Regions from separate parts of the Massilia sp. LXY-6 genome, predicted to be linked through region 2. Evidence: predicted binding sites of a transcription regulator. Region 2 holds the regulator's gene; each other region holds the start of a gene.

What was found. Region 2 encodes LexA, which represses DNA repair genes until DNA is damaged. Its sites were predicted from a motif close to ACTGTATNNNNATACAGT; they were not measured.
Region 1: ACI48D_RS15680 (DNA topoisomerase IV subunit B) is a predicted target of LexA. The motif match lies at 2,071-2,088, and genes of this name have one in related genera.
Region 3: recA (recombinase RecA) is a predicted target of LexA. The motif match lies at 2,828-2,845, and genes of this name have one in related genera.
Region 4: dinB (DNA polymerase IV) is a predicted target of LexA. The motif match lies at 1,268-1,285, and genes of this name have one in related genera.

What each region holds. Positions count from the first base shown of each region.
Region 1 covers NZ_JBKFGF010000033.1:31,008-35,431, forward strand. Annotated here, with positions in the region: gene ACI48D_RS15665 (SRPBCC family protein) at 54-500, shown strand; gene ACI48D_RS15670 (VOC family protein) at 560-952, shown strand; gene ACI48D_RS15675 (gamma-glutamyl-gamma-aminobutyrate hydrolase family protein) at 999-1,976, opposite strand; gene ACI48D_RS15680 (DNA topoisomerase IV subunit B) at 2,219-4,219, shown strand; gene parC (DNA topoisomerase IV subunit A) at 4,361-4,424, shown strand, end outside.
Region 2 covers NZ_JBKFGF010000001.1:220,451-224,874, reverse strand. Annotated here, with positions in the region: gene rplI (50S ribosomal protein L9) at 51-503, opposite strand; gene rpsR (30S ribosomal protein S18) at 537-827, opposite strand; gene priB (primosomal replication protein N) at 848-1,132, opposite strand; gene rpsF (30S ribosomal protein S6) at 1,173-1,556, opposite strand; gene lexA (transcriptional repressor LexA) at 1,831-2,475, shown strand; gene ACI48D_RS00950 (tetratricopeptide repeat protein) at 2,524-3,279, opposite strand; gene ACI48D_RS00945 (tetratricopeptide repeat protein) at 3,363-4,163, opposite strand; gene ACI48D_RS00940 (cystathionine gamma-synthase family protein) at 4,247-4,424, opposite strand, start outside.
Region 3 covers NZ_JBKFGF010000026.1:33,935-38,358, reverse strand. Annotated here, with positions in the region: gene ACI48D_RS13035 (sodium:solute symporter family protein) at 1-77, opposite strand, end outside; gene ACI48D_RS13030 (DUF4212 domain-containing protein) at 74-406, opposite strand; gene ACI48D_RS13025 (sensor histidine kinase) at 396-1,973, opposite strand; gene ACI48D_RS13020 (response regulator) at 1,992-2,696, opposite strand; gene recA (recombinase RecA) at 2,909-3,991, shown strand; gene recX (recombination regulator RecX) at 4,010-4,424, shown strand, end outside.
Region 4 covers NZ_JBKFGF010000040.1:74,079-78,502, forward strand. Annotated here, with positions in the region: gene ACI48D_RS18200 (recombination-associated protein RdgC) at 1-107, opposite strand, end outside; gene dinB (DNA polymerase IV) at 191-1,267, opposite strand; gene ACI48D_RS18210 (S8 family peptidase) at 1,377-3,164, opposite strand; gene ACI48D_RS18215 (S8 family peptidase) at 3,306-4,424, opposite strand, start outside.

The DNA.
Region 1 (4,424 bases), on a different contig from region 2:
CTGTAGCATGTCGAATCGGCAGCGCCGCTGCTTCTCACGATAAGGAAGAGATCATGTCCACGAATACCGTCGAGCTGCACCGTGTCCTGAAATCCAGCGCCGACCGCGTGTACCGCGCCTTCACCACGGCGGGCGCCTTCGCCAAATGGCTGCCGCCGCATGGCTTCATCGGCACCGTGCACGAGATGGACAGCCGGGTCGGTGGCCGCTACCGGATGTCGTTCACGAATTTCACGACCGGCCACAGCCATACTTTCGGCGGCGAATACCTGGAACTGGAACCGGGCCAGCGCCTGCGCTACACGGCCGAATTCGACGATCCGAACCTGCCCGGCCGGATGCAGACCACGGTGCTGCTGCGCGAGGTGTTCTGCGGCGTCGAGGTGAGAATCACCCAGGAAGGCATCCCGTCCATGATTCCGCTCGAGGCCTGCTATCTCGGCTGGCAGGAATCGCTGGAACTGCTGGCCAGGCTGGTCGAGGTCGAGATCAGGAACTGAGCGGGAACCGAGCCGGTTAGCGCTATGATGTAGCCCTTCCCTCATCAAAGGAGACATGCATGCTGAATCATGTGATGGTCGGTACGAACGACCTGGAACGCGCCAAACGCTTTTACGATGCGGTGCTCGGAACGCTGGGTGCGGGCGAACCGTTCCGCGATACCACCCAGGGCGGCCGCACGCGGCTGTTCTACAGCCACAACGGCAGCAGCTTTGCCATTACCGAGCCGATCAACGGAGAAGATGCTACTTGTGCGAACGGGGGAACCATCGGCTTCAAATGCGATTCTGCGGAACAGGTGCAGAAGTTCCATGACACGGCGGTCGCGCATGGCGGTACCTCGATCGAAGACCCGCCGGGTCCGCGCGAAGGCAGTCTCGGGAAGATGGTCCTCGCTTATGTCCGCGATCCCGATGGCCACAAGCTCTGCGCCATCTATCGTCCCAGGTAAGCGGACCGCGCCGGCGACGCAGTTCGATGCCCGTGCAAACGGATTCTTAGAGCCGCGTCTCCCTCGCCGCCCGCAGGAACTCATCCAGCACCGGCGTGCAGTCGAGCAGTTCCGTTCCCTTGGCCCGGTGGAACTCCGGATGCCACTGCAGTCCCATCACGAAGGGCGCGCGCTGGTAGCGGATCGCCTCGACGATGCCGTCCGGGTCCGACACGGCCTCGACGTGGATGTCGCGCCCCAGGTCCTTCACGGCCTGGTGATGGATCGAGTTGACGATCGGCCGCTTCTGGTCGGGGAACATCTTGCCCAGCGACGAGCCTTGCGGAAACACGATCGCGTGGCGGTGGGCGTCGTAGTCTTCGTGCACATGGGACAGAGCCTCGGGCACATTGGTCGCCACGTCCTGGTAGAGCGTCCCGCCGAAGGCCACGTTGATCAGCTGGCAACCGCGGCAGATGCCGAGTACCGGCTTGCCGGCGTCGACGAATTCGTGCAGCAGCTCGAGTTCGTAGACGTCGCGGGCGCGGTCGCCGCTCCATTCGGGCCGGGTCGGCGAGTCCGAATACGTCATCGGCGAGACGTCCGCCCCGCCCTGCAGCACCAATCCGTCGAGATGGCGCGCGTAATGACGCATCGTGATGTTGCTGGGATGCAGCAACCCATTCGTGTTCACGGTCGGCACCATGAACACCAGCACGTCGCGCGACATGACCCATTGCGCGATCGACTCTTCGAGGTATTGCAGGTTCTTGCTGCGCAGCCCGACGGAGCCCGGCTCCGGATGAAAGATGCGGGCGGACACGCCAATCCGCAGCGTGCGCCGCATGAAGTCGCGGCCCAGGCGGTCGCTGATGGCGCGCCAGCGCGAGCGCAGCACGCGGGTGGCCAGCGCCAGCGGCGTATCGCCGTGCCGGAGGTAGCGCGACGATCCTCCGGTGGCGCGCCGGTCCGGAACGCGCGGCGATCCCGATGAACCGTCCGGCGGCAGGCCGGCAGTTTCGCGCTTATCATTGTCCTCTACCATGCAGGTAAATATAGCCCTGCCGTAGGGCGCGCACGATTGCATTTGCAGAATCCATGCAGGAGGGCTTGCAAACTTGCGCTCAACAGGCAAGAATACTGTATTTCCATACAGTGTCTTTTCGGTACCTCTTCCCAAAACGCGCATAAGCACCGACACTGGCGCCTTTTGCCAAGTCGTTTGGCGTTCTTATTGCCGCGCGACAAGATAGAATGCGCAGGCATTCGAATTACACAATATCCAGCATGGCCACCAAGAAAACTGCAACCGACTACAGCGAATCATCCATCCGGGTCCTGAAGGGACTGGAGCCCGTCAAGCAGCGTCCGGGCATGTACACGCGCACCGAAAACCCGCTGCACATCATCCAGGAAGTGATCGACAACGCCTCGGACGAGGCGCTGGGTGGGCACTGCAAGAACATCGCCGTCACGATGAACGTGGACGGCTCGATCACGGTCGAGGACGACGGCCGCGGCATCCCGGTCGGCATCCACCCCGAGGAAGGCGTCTCGACCGTCGAGATCGTGTTCACGCGCCTGCACGCGGGCGGCAAGTTCGACAAGGGTTCGGGCGGCGCCTACGCGTTCTCAGGCGGCCTGCACGGCGTCGGCGTGTCGGTCACGAATGCGCTGTCGAAGCGCCTCGAGATCACCGTCTGGCGCAAGGACGACCAGGGCAACGGCGTACACCACCTGGCCTTCGAAGCCGGCGACGTGGTCGAGCCCCTGAGCTCCGCCCCGCCCGAACGCGGCGGCAAGAAGAACGGCACCCGCGTCACCGCCTGGCCGGACGGGCAATACTTCGATTCGCCGAACATCCCGATGGCCGAGCTGCAGCGCCTGCTGCGCTCGAAGGCCGTGCTGCTGCCGGGCGTGACCGTCACGCTCACCAACGGCAAGACCGGCGATACCCAGACCTGGCGCTACGACGAAGGCCTGCGCGGCTACCTGACCGAAGCGCTGGCGCAGACCGCGAACAACGGCCAGACCGTGATCCCGCTGTTCGAAGGCGCGCAGTACGCCGCCGCGGGCGACGAGGGCTTCGCGGAAGGCGAAGGCGCGGCCTGGGTCGTGGCCTGGACCGAGGAAGGCGCCGTGGTGCGTGAATCCTATGTCAACCTGATCCCGACGGTCAGCGGCGGCACCCACGAATCCGGCCTGCGCGATGGCCTGTTCGGCGCCGTGAAGAGCTTCGTCGAGATGCACTCGCTGCTGCCGAAAGGCGTCAAGCTGCTGCCGGAAGACGTGTTCGCACGGGTCTCGTTCGTGCTGTCGGCGAAGGTGCTGGACCCGCAGTTCCAGGGCCAGACCAAGGAGCGCCTGAATTCGCGCGACGCCGTGAAGCTGGTGTCGACCTTCACCCGTCCGCCGCTCGAATTGTGGCTGAACCAGCACGTCGACTACGGCAAGAAGCTGGCCGAACTCGTCATCAAGCAGGCGCAATCCCGCCTGCGTTCGCTGCAGAAGGTCGAGAAGAAGAAGTCCTCGGGCGTGGCCGTGTTGCCGGGCAAGCTGACCGATTGCGAATCGACCGACATCACCCGCAACGAACTGTTCCTGGTCGAGGGCGACTCGGCGGGCGGCTCGGCCAAGATGGGCCGCGACAAGGAATTCCAGGCCATCCTGCCGCTGCGCGGCAAGGTGCTGAACACCTGGGAAACCGACCGCGACCGCCTGTTCGCCAACAACGAGATCCACGACATCGCGGTGGCGATCGGCGTCGACCCGCACAGTTCAAGCGACACGCCGGACCTGTCCGGCCTGCGCTACGGGAAGATCTGCATCCTGTCGGACGCGGACGTCGACGGCTCGCACATCCAGGTGCTGCTGCTCACCTTGTTCTTCAAGCATTTCCCGGCCCTGTTCAAGGATGGCCACGTGTGCGTCGCGCGCCCGCCGCTGTACCGCGTCGACGTGCCGGCGCGCGGCAAGAAGCCGATCCAGAAGCTGTACGCGCTGGACGACGGCGAGCTGCTGGCGATCGAGGACAAGCTCAAGAAGGAAGGCCTAAAGGAAGGCGTGTGGAGCATCTCCCGCTTCAAGGGCCTGGGCGAGATGAACGCCGAACAGCTGTGGGAAACCACGATGAACCCGGATACCCGGCGCCTGCTGCCAGTGGCCTTTGGCGACTACAACCTGGCCGAATCGTCGGCACGCTTCAACATGCTGATGGGTAAAGGCGAAGCCGCCGCCCGCCGTGCATGGCTGGAAGAGCACGGCAACGAGACGGAAGCAGATATCTGATCAAGGACACAGCGCGACGACTCGACGAGCTTGGATTCCCGCCTGCGCGGGAATGACGTGACACCGTAGCGTCGTTCCCGCGAAGGCGGGAACCCAAGTTTGCCTGAGCAGCCTTCCGCGCCACAGGAACGAATAAACAATATGAGCCAAGCAAGCCTCTTCGAACAACAACACGAGCCGGCCGGCATTGACGCCGAGACGCTCA
Region 2 (4,424 bases):
GGGAGAACCCGGCTTTTTCTCATTCTGGCAACATAAGTCGCCGGAATTATTTAGGCAGCTTCGCCCACGACAGCCACGGTGACGTCGACGACGACGTCGGTGTGCAGCGCGACGGCAACCGGGTGCTCGCCGGTGGTCTTCAGCGGGCCGGTCGGCATGCGGACGTTGGCCTTTTCGACGGCGAAACCTTGCTTGCTCAGGGCTTCAGCGATGTCGAAGTTGGTCACGGAACCGAACAGACGGCCATCCACGCCAGCTTTCTGGGCGATGGTGATGGTCATGCCGCTCAGCTTCTCGCCCTGGCCTTGTGCGGCTGCCAGCTTCTCGGCGGCTGCCTTTTCCAGTTCGGCGCGCTTGACTTCGAACTCGGCCACGGCCGACTCGGTAGCACGGCGGGCTTTCTTTTGCGGGATCAGGAAGTTACGTGCGTAACCGTCCTTGACCTTGACCACGTCGCCCAGGTTGCCGACGTTGACGACTTTTTCCAGCAGGATGACTTGCATATTATTCTCCAGTATACGTGTCGTGACCGACGATTAAGCGTTGTGCAGGTCGGTGTACGGCAGCAGGGCCAGGTAGCGAGCGCGCTTGATGGCGGTGTCCACTTGGCGCTGGTAGTGCGCCTTGGTACCGGTCAGGCGTGCCGGCATGATCTTGCCGTTTTCCTGGACGAAATCCTTCAGGGTGTCGACGTCTTTGTAATCGACCTGTTCCACGTTTGCAGCGGTGAAGCGGCAGAATTTCTTGCGCTTGAACAGCGGGTTCTGCTGTTTGCGCTTCAGTTTTTCCTTGGCTTTGTTTTTGTCGAACTTTTTACCGAATGCCATTTGAGGCTCCTGTATGTAATCTAAATGAAATCAATGATGTGAAACACCAGGGCTTTGCTGTTGCGGTTCTTGCGAGCAAGGAATCCCTTGAACCTGTACGACGCTCCCAGTTCGGCGTCGGCGAATCGGCCCGAAATATCTCCCGCGGCAAGCGCGGAAATCTCGAACTCGACCTGCCTCGCGATCCCCGCCTCGGTCTGCTGCGACCCGTGCTGCAGGGTGCCGCTGACGATGGGGATGCCGGCCGGGGTGTAGCGCAGGGTATCGCGTTCCGCGATGCTTGCGACCAGCAACAGCTCGTTCACTGCCCGTGCGCGCTTCTTTCCGCGCTTTTATTCAAATGAATTAAGCGGCGGCGGCCGGGGCAGCTGCCTGCTCGGCGCGGTGGCTCTTGGCTGCGTCTTCGCGCTGTACCGACTTCATCATCGGCGACGGTGCGGTTTCGGCCTTCTTCATCTTGACGGTCAGATGACGCAGCACGGCATCATTGAATTTGAATGCGGTTTCCAGCTCGACCAGGGTCTCGTTGTCGCACTCGATGTTCATGCAGATGTAGTGTGCCTTCGGCAGCTTCTGGATCTGGTAAGCCATTTGACGGCGGCCCCAGTCTTCGACGCGGTGGATGTTACCGCCGCGCGAGGTGACGGTGGTCTTGTAGCGCTCGATCATCGCCGGGACCTGCTCGCTCTGGTCCGGGTGGACGATAAACACGATTTCATAATGACGCATGCAACACTCCTTAAGGACGTTTAAACAAATGCCCACCTCGGCGTCAAGACGAGTGTGGGAAGGGAAAGCCCGACATTATAACCGTAAAAACGTCAAGAGCTCAATCGCCGTGTGCGGTCTTCCAGGCATCGCCGTGACCGCAAGGCAAAAAAAACCGGCGAAACGCACGGATTCCCCTTGCGCCCGGCGCAATACTGTACAAAAATACAGGGTATCGAGTCCGACCCGGACACCGCCCACCTACGCACAGCTCACTACGCACACGATCCTCACCATGCTTAAGCTCACCGCACGGCAAGAACAGATTCTCAACCTGATCAAGGAAGCCATCGACAACACCGGCTTTCCGCCGACCCGCGCCGAAATCGCCCAGGAGCTTGGCTTCCGCTCGGCCAACGCGGCCGAAGAACACCTGCAAGCCCTGGCGCGCAAGGGTGCGATCGAAATTTCGCCGGGCACCTCGCGCGGCATCCGCCTGGTCGGCAACACCACGCCCGACGCCGCCGCGCTGCCGGCCGTGCCGGCTGCCCTGCTGATGTCGCTGCCGCTGGTCGGCCGCGTCGCCGCGGGTTCGCCGATCCTGGCCCAGGAACACGTCGAAGCAAGCTACTCGGTCGACCCGGCCATGTTTTCAAGCAAGCCGGACTTCCTGCTGAAGGTCAAGGGCTGGTCGATGCGCGACGCCGGCATCTGCGACGGGGACTTCCTGGCTGTCAAGAAAGTGGATTCGGCCAAGAACGGGCAGATCGTGGTTGCCCGCATCGGCGACGAAGTCACCGTCAAGCGCTACCGCAAGAACGGCGGCACCATCGAACTGCTGCCGGAAAACCCGGACTTCTCCGTCATCACGATCGACCCGCAGAACGACGAGTTCGCGCTCGAAGGCCTGGCCGTCGGCCTGCTGCGCTCCTGGCACTAAGCCTGCAGGCGATACGCCGGCCCGGCGGGAAACCGGGACGGCGACACGTCAATTGTTGACGCGGTTGTTGCGCCGATTCTCGCGCTCGCGCTCGCGTTCCAGGGTCGGCGTGCTCTTCACGATATCGTTGTGCTCCCTGACCCAGGCGTCGGTGGCGTCCCGCCACACGGCAAAGTCGGCCAGCACCAGCTTGGACTTGACCTGCGCGCTCTCGGTCAGGTTCGTATATACCTCGGCCAAGCGCTTTTCCGCGCGCTCCATCTCCGGCTTGTTGATCAGTTTCGCCACATCGGCAGGAATCCGCTTGGTCAGCGGCGATGCCTCGTTCAGGGCACGCGCCTGGGCGTTATAGCATTCCTGCCACTTCGCCATATTCGCCGACACCCGGTCGATCTCGTCGTTCTGCTTGGAGACGGCGGGGAAACGCGGCGCCGGGCAGCGGTACTGGCCGCTCTGCAGGTCCGAGCCGTCGTAGCGGTCGACCCAGTAATCGATGTCGGCACGGCGTTCGACCCGCTTGCGCATCAGCTCCAGCGACGCGATGGCAACGGGATTCCCCTTCGCCGCGGCCTTGCGGAACCAGGCCTCGGCCCTGGCCTCGTCGACGCTGCCGGCTTCTCCATACCAGTACATTTCGCCCAGGTGCTGCTGGGCCTCGACATTGCCGGCGCCGGCCAGCCTGGTATAGCGCTGCAGGGCGTCCGGATAATCCTTCTTGGCAAACGCCGCGTTGGCGCTTGCGAGCTCGTCAGCGGCGCAACTTCCCGCCAACAGCATGCTCAGGCAAAAAACGACAGTCTTCACGTGCGATCGATCTATGCAGTTGAGTAATGGCACATCATATCGCCAGAACCGGCATGTGCCAATTACTCAACTGTAACGGCATTTCAGTGATTTGCCGGATTCCCGCCGGTGGGCGCGTTGGCAAGCGACTGATTCGACTCGTACACCCGGCGCAGGCCAGTCATCATCTCCAGCTTGTTGCGCGCGCTTGCCTCGTCCGCCTTCTTGTTGGTTTCGGCAACATAGGTATTGGTCGCATTGGTCCAGGCGTCGCGCCGGGCCAGGATGGCAGTCGCGTTGTCGGCCATCGCGCGTGCCACGCTGGCGAATACCTGGTCCAGATGCGACTGGGTCTGCTCGATTTCTGCCGGCGTCATCATGTCGACCACATCCTTGGGCACATGTTTCAGTACCGGCGTCAGGCCCTGCAGATTTGCAACCGCAGCGTTGTAGCATTCCTGCCAGGTTGCCACCTTGTCTGCTACCTTTTTGATGTCGGAATTCGTTTTCGAGACGACGGGAATATCCGGCGTGGCGCAGGCGTATTTACCTGAAGTCAGGTCTTCGCCTTTATATTCCTTCATCCAATAAACGATTTCATTGCCGCGCGTCTCGCGGCGTTTCAGCGCTTGCAGCGATTCGGCGGCATCCTTGTTGCCGGCCGTCGCCGATTTCTGGAACCATGCGGCGGCTTTCTTCAGATCGGGGGACGTACCATCACCAAACCAGTACATTTCCCCAAGTCGGAATTGTGCTTCCGCATTTCCTGCTTCGGCAAGCCGGGCATACATCGGCAAGGCCCGCCCATAATCCTTAGCATTCAGCAATTTATTTGCTTCATTCAGATCGTCGGCGAATACGACACCGGAAATCAGCATCAAGGATACGCACAATAATTTTTTCATCTGAATCTCCACGTGTTGGGCCATGAAGATTCATACTATGCAGAGATCGCTATAAACTCAAGCGATCCTGCATAAGCGCCGATTTATACCGATGCAGATAAGGCTTCACCGAAATCGCGCAGCAAATCCTGCGTATCCTCGATTCCGACCGACACCCGGATCAGCGACTCGGCGATGCCCATGCTGGCGCGGCGCTCGGCTCCCATCTCGAAGAAGATCGTGTGCGCGACCGGGATCACCAGCGTGCGCGTGTCGCCCAGG
Region 3 (4,424 bases), on a different contig from region 2:
AGGTAGTAGCGCGACAGGCGCCGGAAGTAGCTGCGCGTTTTCGCCTTGCCCGGCGCGGCATTGCTTGCGCCGGTCACGTGCTCTCCTTCAGCATCTTGCGGAAGTCGCGGTCCAGCACCCGCATGCGCCAGGCGTAGGCGCCGATGATGGCCAGGAAAATCAGCGACGCGCCCTGGGCCGCCAAATAGAACGACAGCGGCCAGCCGAACACCGACATGTGGGCCAGGTCGCGCGCGAAGAACACGGTGCCGAAACCGGTCGCCAGCCACAGCCCCAGCAGGGCCAGGATGAGGCGCCGCGCGCGGCGCCAGTGCAGGACGCGCGCGGCGACGATCCGCTCGCGGCGCGGCGCGGCGGCATGGCCGGAAGGGGGCGGGGGAGAAGCGGCGGCGCGGTCAGTCGGCATCGGGGACGGGCGGGGCGGATGGTGGCGGGAAGGTCAGCCGGAACAGGCTGCCCGGGTATTTCTTGCTGGTGCTGCGCGGGTTGTTGAAGATCTCGATCTCGGCGCCGTGCTGGCGCGCGATCTCGCGCACGATCGCCAGCCCGAGGCCGGAACCGGAGGCGCTCGAGCCGAGGATGCGGTAGAAGCGCTCGAACACGCGCGGACGCTCGCCCGGCGCGATGCCGGGGCCGGTGTCCTCGACCTCCAGCAGGGCCAGGCCGGCGTCGCCGCGCACGCGCACGGTGACGCTGCCGCCCGGCGGGGTGTAGCGCAGCGCGTTGTCGATCAGGTTCGACAGCAGCTCGCGCAGCATCATGCCGTCCCCTAGAATCTCCAGCGCGCCGTGAGGGTCTTCGTAGCCGAGGTCGATCTCGTGGGTGAACGAGGCCGGCACCCAGTCCTGCACCACGGCGCGCGCCAGCAGCGACAGGTCGAGCGGATCGAGCGCCAGGCCGGCGTGCGGCTGGTTTTCGGCGCGCGCCAGCGCCAGCAGCTGGTTGACCAGGCGCGTCGCCGATTCCGAGCTCTTCGCCAGCTGCTCCAGCGAGCGGTGGATCTCGCCGGGGTCGAGCTGGCGCAGCGCCAGTTCGGACTGCATGCGCATGCCGGCCAGCGGGGTCTTCATCTGGTGCGCGGCGTCGGCGATGAAACGCTTCTGGGCGTCGATCGTGTGCGCCAGGCGCGCCAGCATGTCGTTCAGCGAGCCCACCAGCGGCGAGATCTCTTCCGGCACCTGGCGCGAATCGATCGGCGACAGGTCGTCCGGCGGACGCGCGCGGATCCGCTCCTGCAGCTGGGCCAGCGGCGACAGCCCGCGCGACAGGGCAAACCAGACCAGGGCCAGGATCACCGGCAGGATGATGAACTGGGGCAGGATCACGCCCTTGATGATCTCGTTGGCGAGCTGGGCGCGCTTTTCCAGCGTTTCCGCCACCTGCACCAGGGCCAGGTGCGGCTCCGCGCCCTGGCCCGCACCGGCGCCGGTGTCCGATGCCAGCGGCTGCAGGTTGACCCAGGCATAGGCGATCCGCACCGGGGCGCCGTGCAGGCTCTCGGTGCGGAAGTGCACCCGGCCGCTGCGCTCGGCGTCGTCCTGCGGCGGCAGCGGCAGGTCGCGGTCGCCTTCCACGACCTCGGCGCGCGGCCCGGTGATCTGGAAGTACACGCTGTCGACGTCGTCGGCGCGCAGGATGTCGCGCGCGCTGGCGGGCAGGCGCGCCACCACCTTGCCGTCGACTTCCTTGACCTGCTGGGCCAGCACCGTGACGTTGTCTTCCAACGCATGGTCGAAGGGCTGGTTGGCGATCGACTTCGCCACCAGGTAGGTGATCGCGATGCTCATCGGCCACAGCAGCAGCAGCGGGGCCAGCATCCAGTCGAGGATCTCGCCGAACAGCGAATGCTGGATGCTCTCTTCGGGCTCGGGCCGGGGCGGCACATACAGCGGTTCCAGCGCCGCATCGGGCTCAGGCTCGTAGAGTGATTCCGCCTCGATGGCGCCGGCGCTGCGCCGCTGCAGGGACTTCATGCCGGCTTGCCTTCGGTCTTACTTGCCGCCGGCGGTGGAGGCCTTGCGCGTGCTGTCGGCATACCGCTCCAGGCAGTAGCCCAGGCCGCGCACGGTGGCGATGCGGATGCCGCCGGTCTCGATCTTCTTGCGCAGGCGGTGCACGTAGACCTCGATGGCGTTGTTCGACACTTCCTCGCCCCACTCGCACAGGTGGTCGACCAGCTGTTCCTTGGAGACCAGGCGCCCGGTGCGCGCCAGCAGGATCTCGAGCAGGCCCAGTTCGCGCGCCGACAGGTCGAGCATCTGGTCGTCGATGTAGGCGCTGCGCCCGACCTGGTCGTAGGCCAGCGGACCGTGGCGGATCACGGTCGAGCCGCCGCCCTGGCCGCGGCGGGTCAGGGCACGCACCCGCGCCTCCAGTTCGGACAGGGCGAAGGGCTTGGCCATGTAGTCGTCGGCGCCGGCGTCGAGGCCGCCAACGCGCTGCTCGATCGAGTCGGCGGCGGTGAGGATCAGCACCGGGAGCAGCGAGCCGCGCGCGCGCAGGCGGCGCAGCACGTCGAGCCCGGACAGTTTCGGCAGGCCGAGGTCGAGGATCAGCAGGTCGAACTCCTGGGTCGACAGCGCCGTATCGGCATCCTGGCCGTTCTTCACGCAGTCGATCGCATAGCCGGACTGGCGCAAGGAGCGCGTCAGGCCATCGGCGAGTACGCTATCATCCTCGGCTAGTAAAATACGCATCGCATCTCCCTTTTGGTGGCCCTGTTCGCTTACTTTTTTATTCGTTGGAGCTAGCTTACCCGCATATTGTGTGTGATGTTTCGCAACATGTCGAATCGATCAGGCGACGGTAAATATCGCTTGCCAAAACTACTGGGATTTTATACAGTACTACCTATTGAAATCGCGCGAGCGGTCCCTATCTTGGTTCACTCTAGGACTGAAAGAAAATTATGGACGACAAAAAATCCGCAGTAAACGCAGCAGAGAAGGGCAAGGCGCTGGCAGCAGCCCTCGCGCAGATCGAAAAGCAGTTCGGCAAAGGCTCGGTCATGCGCATGGATATCAATGCGCCGGTCGAGGAAGTGCAAACCGTGTCCACCGGCTCGCTGGGCCTAGACATCGCGCTGGGCGTCGGCGGCCTGCCGCGCGGTCGTATCGTCGAGATCTACGGTCCGGAGTCGTCGGGTAAAACCACGCTGACCCTGCAAACCATTGCCCAGATGCAGAAACTGGGCGGTACTTGCGCCTTCATCGACGCCGAGCACGCGCTGGACGTCGGCTATGCGCAGAAGCTGGGCATCAAGCTGGACGAGCTGCTGATCTCGCAGCCGGACACCGGCGAGCAGGCGCTCGAAATCACCGACGCGCTGGTGCGCTCGGGCAGCGTCGACCTGGTGGTCATCGACTCGGTGGCGGCATTGACCCCGCGCGCCGAAATCGAAGGCGACATGGGCGACTCCCTGCCGGGCCTGCAAGCCCGTCTGATGTCGCAGGCGCTGCGCAAGCTGACCGGCTCGATCAACCGTACGAACACCCTGGTGATCTTCATTAACCAGATCCGTATGAAGATCGGTGTCATGTTCGGCAGCCCGGAAACCACGACCGGCGGTAACGCGCTGAAGTTCTACGCCTCCGTGCGCCTGGACATCCGCCGTACCGGTTCGATCAAGTCCGGCGACGAGGTGATCGGTAACGAAACCAAGGTCAAGGTCGTCAAGAACAAGATCGCTCCTCCGTTCAAGGAAGCCCACTTCGACATCCTGTATGGCGAAGGCACTTCCCGCGAAGGCGAGATCATCGACCTGGGCGTGGACAACAAGATCGTCGAGAAGTCGGGTTCGTGGTACAGCTATGGTGGCGAGCGCATCGGTCAAGGTAAGGACAATGCACGCCAGTACCTGAAAGACCGTCCGGCCCTGGCCCGCGAGATCGAAAACAAGGTCCGTGCCGCCCTGGGCGTGCGCGAACTGGGCCCGGTTGCTGCCGGTGAGGCTCCGGCCGCGGCAGCTGCCGCAGTCGGCGGCGACGAGTAATCGTCGGCCCGCGCCCCGGTGAGACAGGTTCTGAGCTTAAAGGCTCGCGCACTCAAGTATTTGTCGATGCGCGAGCACAGCCGGATCGAGCTGGGGCGCAAGCTGGCTCGCCATGCCGAGGAGGGCGACGACGTCGAAGCCCTCCTCGATTTCCTTGAAAAGAACAACTGGCTGTCGCAGGAACGCTTCGCCGAATCGCTGGTGCACCGCCGTGCCGGCCGCTACGGCAACAGCCGCGTGCTGGCCGAACTCCAGCAGCACGGCCTGAAGGGCGAAGAGCTCGACGAGCTCAAGTCCGGCCTGAAGGAAACCGAAACCACACGCGCCAGGGAAGTCTGGCGCCGCAAGTTCGGCCGGGTTCCGCAGGACGCCGAGGAACGCAGCAAGCAGATGCGCTTTCTCATGGCGCGTGGTTTTTCGCAGGGCGCGATCC
Region 4 (4,424 bases), on a different contig from region 2:
CTGCTGGCGGGCGTGAACGCCTGCGGCTGCAGCGCTGCTTCCATTTGTTCGGCGGTAAATGCCCACGGTGCGGGCAGGCGGTAAATCTGAAGATTCTTGAACCACATACTCTCAGTTATCTCTCATTTCCAGGGGAACGACATTCTACACGCTGCTAGGTGGCAATTTTCACCCGACAGGGTAGGCTTTTTTAATGTGTTGCGCGTTCGTCAAACAGACTGAGCTGCTCGACTTGTTCGGTGTCGGCCAGCCGCACGCCGACGCCCAGCAGGCGCACCGGACGGCTGGCCCGCAGCCAGCCCGCCTCCATCAGGTGCGCGTAGATCGCCAGGTTCGGCGCATAAGCGACGCATTCGACCGTGGTTTGCTGGAAGTCGTTGAATTTGATTTTCACGAACAGCTTGTTGATGAATCTTTCGGCATGGTTGCGTTTAATACGTCCCTGCAGCTGCGCCATCAGTTCCGGCAGCAGGGCCAGGCAGGCCGGCAGGTCCGGCACGTCCGGCGTGTAGGTTTCCTCGGTGCTGATCGATTTCCTCTCCCGCACCGGATTGACGTCGCGGTGGTCGATGCCGCGGCACAGGTCGTGCAGGCGGGCGCCGAAGGAACCGAAATGCTCTTGCAGTTTCGCCATGCTCCAGCTGCGCAGATCGGCACAGGTCTGCACGCCCAGCCCGTTCATCTTGGCTGCCGTGACCTTGCCGACGCCATGCAGCTTCTTCACCGGCAGCGCGGCCACGAAGGCGTCGATTTCCTCCGGACGCACCAGGAACAGGCCATCCGGCTTGTTCCAGTCGCTGGCGATCTTGGCCACGAACTTGTTCGGCGCCACGCCGGCCGAGGCCGTGATGCCGACGGTGTCGAAAATGCGCCGGCGGATCTCCTGCGCGATCAGGGTCGCGCTGCCCTTGCAGTGCCTTGACTCCGTCACGTCCAGGTAGGCCTCGTCCAGCGACAGCGGCTCCACCAGTTCCGTGTAGTCGCGGTAGATTTCCATGATCTGGCGCGAGGCGATCCGGTACTTTTCCATGTTCGGCGGGATCAGGAGCAGCTCCGGGCACAGTTTCATCGCCTGGGCGGTGGCCATCGCCGAATGGATGCCGAAGCGGCGCGCCTCGTAGTTGCAGGTCGCGATCACGCCGCGCTGGTCCGCCCGTCCCCCGACCGCCAGCGGCCGGCCGCGCAGCGACGGGTCATCCCGCATCTCGACGGATGCGTAGAAACAGTCGCAATCGCAGTGGATGATCTTGCGGGTCGGGGTGTTCATACTGTAATTGCATACAGTATCTGCGGAATGGCGCGATGATGCAAGAGTGCAATGAAAAAGGGCACGCAACCCAGGTCGCGCGCCCTTTGCTTCACTGCCTGCCGCCTGCTTACCAGGTGAACTTCAGCGTGTACTGGCCGGCACCGCCCGAATAGTAGCGCACACGGATGTAGCGCGCCTGGGTCGTGGTCGCCGTGTTGGCCACCGACACCGCATCGCTCGCACCGGCGCCGTTGGTGCTCAGCGCCAGCTGGTTACCTGCACTGTCATAGGCATACAGGTCGTAGTCCAGCGTGCTCGCACCCGGGGTCAGGGTGGCGCTCAGGGTCTTGCCGGCCGGAACCTGGACCACGAAGTAGTCGGTGTCGGTCGTGCTCGACAGGCTACCGCTGAGCACGGTGCCCGAGGTGGCCACCGCATTGGCGGTCGAGATGTAGTTGTTCGATTCCACTTCGTTCTGGGTCGGCGCCGCGACTGCCACGGTGGCGGCCGCCGCGTTCACGGCCGCTGCCGCGTCGACGATGCCGGCGCCGCAGCCCGAGCAGGCCGCCGGGAAGGCGCGCGCGCTGGCTTTCAGCTTGGATTCGACTTCGTCCGGGGTCAGGTTCGGGTTTTTCGACAGCATCAAGGCGGCCACCCCGGCCACGTGCGGGGTCGCCATCGAGGTGCCCATCATGTAGGCGTAGCTATCGCCCGCCGGGGTGCTGGTGCCCGCATTCCAGGTCGACAGGATGCCGGCGCCGCTGTCGCCGCCCGGTGCCGCCACGTCGACATTCGCCCCGTAGTTCGAATACGACGCCTTGCCGCCGCTACGGCCCACCGCCGCCACCGCGATCACGCCGGCGCAGTTGGCTGGATTGGCGTTCGACGCATTGACGTTGGAGTTGCCGGCCGCGACCACGACCACGGCGCCGCGCGAACGCGCGCTGTTGATCGCGTTCTGGGTGGTGGTGTCGCAGGCGCCGCTGCCGCCCAGCGACAGGTTCAGCACACGCGCCTTGTTCGGGTTGGCCGGTGCGCCGGTGACGGCGCCGCCGGACGCCCAGACGATGGCGTCGGCGATGTCGGACGTATAGCCGCCGCACTTGCCCAGCACGCGCACCGGCAAGACCTTGGCGCCGAAGGCGACGCCGGCCACGCCGACGCCGTTGTTGGCCTTGGCGGCGATGGTGCCGGCCACGTGGGTGCCGTGCCAGCTCGAGGCCTGGTCCTGGGCCGGCATGCCGGTACCGCACTGGCCCGCATAGGTGTTGTCGCCCGGATCGCTGGCGTCGCTGTCGCGGCCGTCGCCGTCGGCGGCGATGGCGGCGCTGGTGATGAAGTCATAGCCCGGCAGGATCTGGCCCGACAGGTCGGCGTGCGGACGGTAGCCGGTGTCGATCACGGCCACGTTGATGCCGGCGCCGGTCGACTTGTCCCAGGCGGCCGGCAGGTTCAGGCCACCCGCGGCTTCATATAGATCCCACTGCTGGCTGTACATCGGATCGGTCGGCACGAACAGCGGCACCATGATGCGGTCGGGCTCGGCGTATTCGACGTCCGGATCGCGTGCCTTCAGTTCGGCGGCCAGGGCGCGGGCTTCGTCCAGCGACATCGTGCGGCTGAGCTGCAGCACATTGGCGCCGGTGGCGGTCGCGTGCAGCGCGCGCATGGTGGCGCCGAGCTGCTGGCCGGCGCGGGCCAGCAGGGCTTGGCGTGCGGCCGACATGGCGTGGGCCGGCTTGGCGCCCTTGGAATTGTCGACCGCGTCCTTGTACTTGACGATCAGGCGGTCGGTCTGGGTAATGATCTTGGTTTGTGCCGTATCGGGCGGCGCGGCGTGCGCGGCCAACGACCCGACAGCGACGAGGGCTGCGGCGCAGATTTTTAACACGGGATACATCTTGCGGTGCGTCATGCTTGCTTCCTCTTCCGTTTAACCGAACAGAAGAGCGTAACGAAAAGCGGCCCGCTTGGGGCCGCTTTCGGGGTTTTCACCACAGAAAAATTTTTGATAAGTAATTGATTGATAAAGGAAATTGTTTTCCTTTACATACAATTACCAGCTCAGCTTCAGCGTGTACTTGCCACTGGTCGAGCCGGTGCCGCCGCTGTAGTACACCACGCGCACGTAAGCGGCCACGGTGGTGGTGCCGTTATTGATCACGCTTGTCGAATCCACCGAACCCGCACCGTTGGTGCTCGAGGTCACCTGGGTGCCGGCGCTGTTGTAGATGTACAGGTCGTAGTCGGAGCTCGAGTTCGGCGTCAGGGTCGAGGTCAGGGTCTTGCCGGCCGGGAGCTGGACCACGAAGTAGTCCGTGTCCGTGGTGCTGGCCATGGTGCCGTTGACCGTGGTACCGGAGGTCGACACCGCATTGGCGGTGGAGATCGTGTTGTTCGACTCGGTTTCCGAGATCGTCGTACCGGTGCTGACGGCGCCGAGGGCGGCATCGACTGCCGCCGAGGCGTCGACGATGCCGGCGCCGCAGCCGCTGCACGCCGCCGGGAAGGCGCGGGCGCTCGACTTCAGTTTGGCCGCGACGTCGTCCGGGGTCAGGTTCGGGTTCGCCGCCAGCATCAGCGCGACCACGCCGGCCACGTGCGGGGTAGCCATCGAGGTGCCCATGTAGCCGACGTAGTTGTCGGCGCCCGGGGTGGTGGTGCCGGCGTTCAGGGTCGACAGGATCGCCGCGCCGCTGTCGCCGCCCGGTGCCGCCACGCTGACCAGGGTGCCGTAGTTCGAGTACGAGGCCTTGCCGCCGGATTTGTTGGTTGCCGCCACCGCGATCACGCCGGAGCAGTTGGCCGGGGAAGCGTTGGATACGTTGACGTTCGAGTTGCCGGCCGCGACCACGACCACGGTGCCGCGCGAACGGGCGCCGTTGATCGCGGTCTGGGTGGTGGTGTCGCAAGCGCCGCTGCCGCCCAGCGACATGTTGATCACCTGGGCTCTAGCCGCGATGTTGGTCACGCCCGAGACGGTGCCGCCGGAGGCCCAGATGATGCCGTCGGCGATGTCGGAGGTGTAGCCGCCGCACTTGCCCAGCACGCGCACCGGCACGACCTTGGCGTTGTAGGCGACGCCGGCCACGCCGATGCCGTTGTTGGTGAGGGCGGCGATGGTGCCGGCCACGTGGGTGCCGTGCCAGCTCGAGTTCGAGGCTGCCGAGCCGGT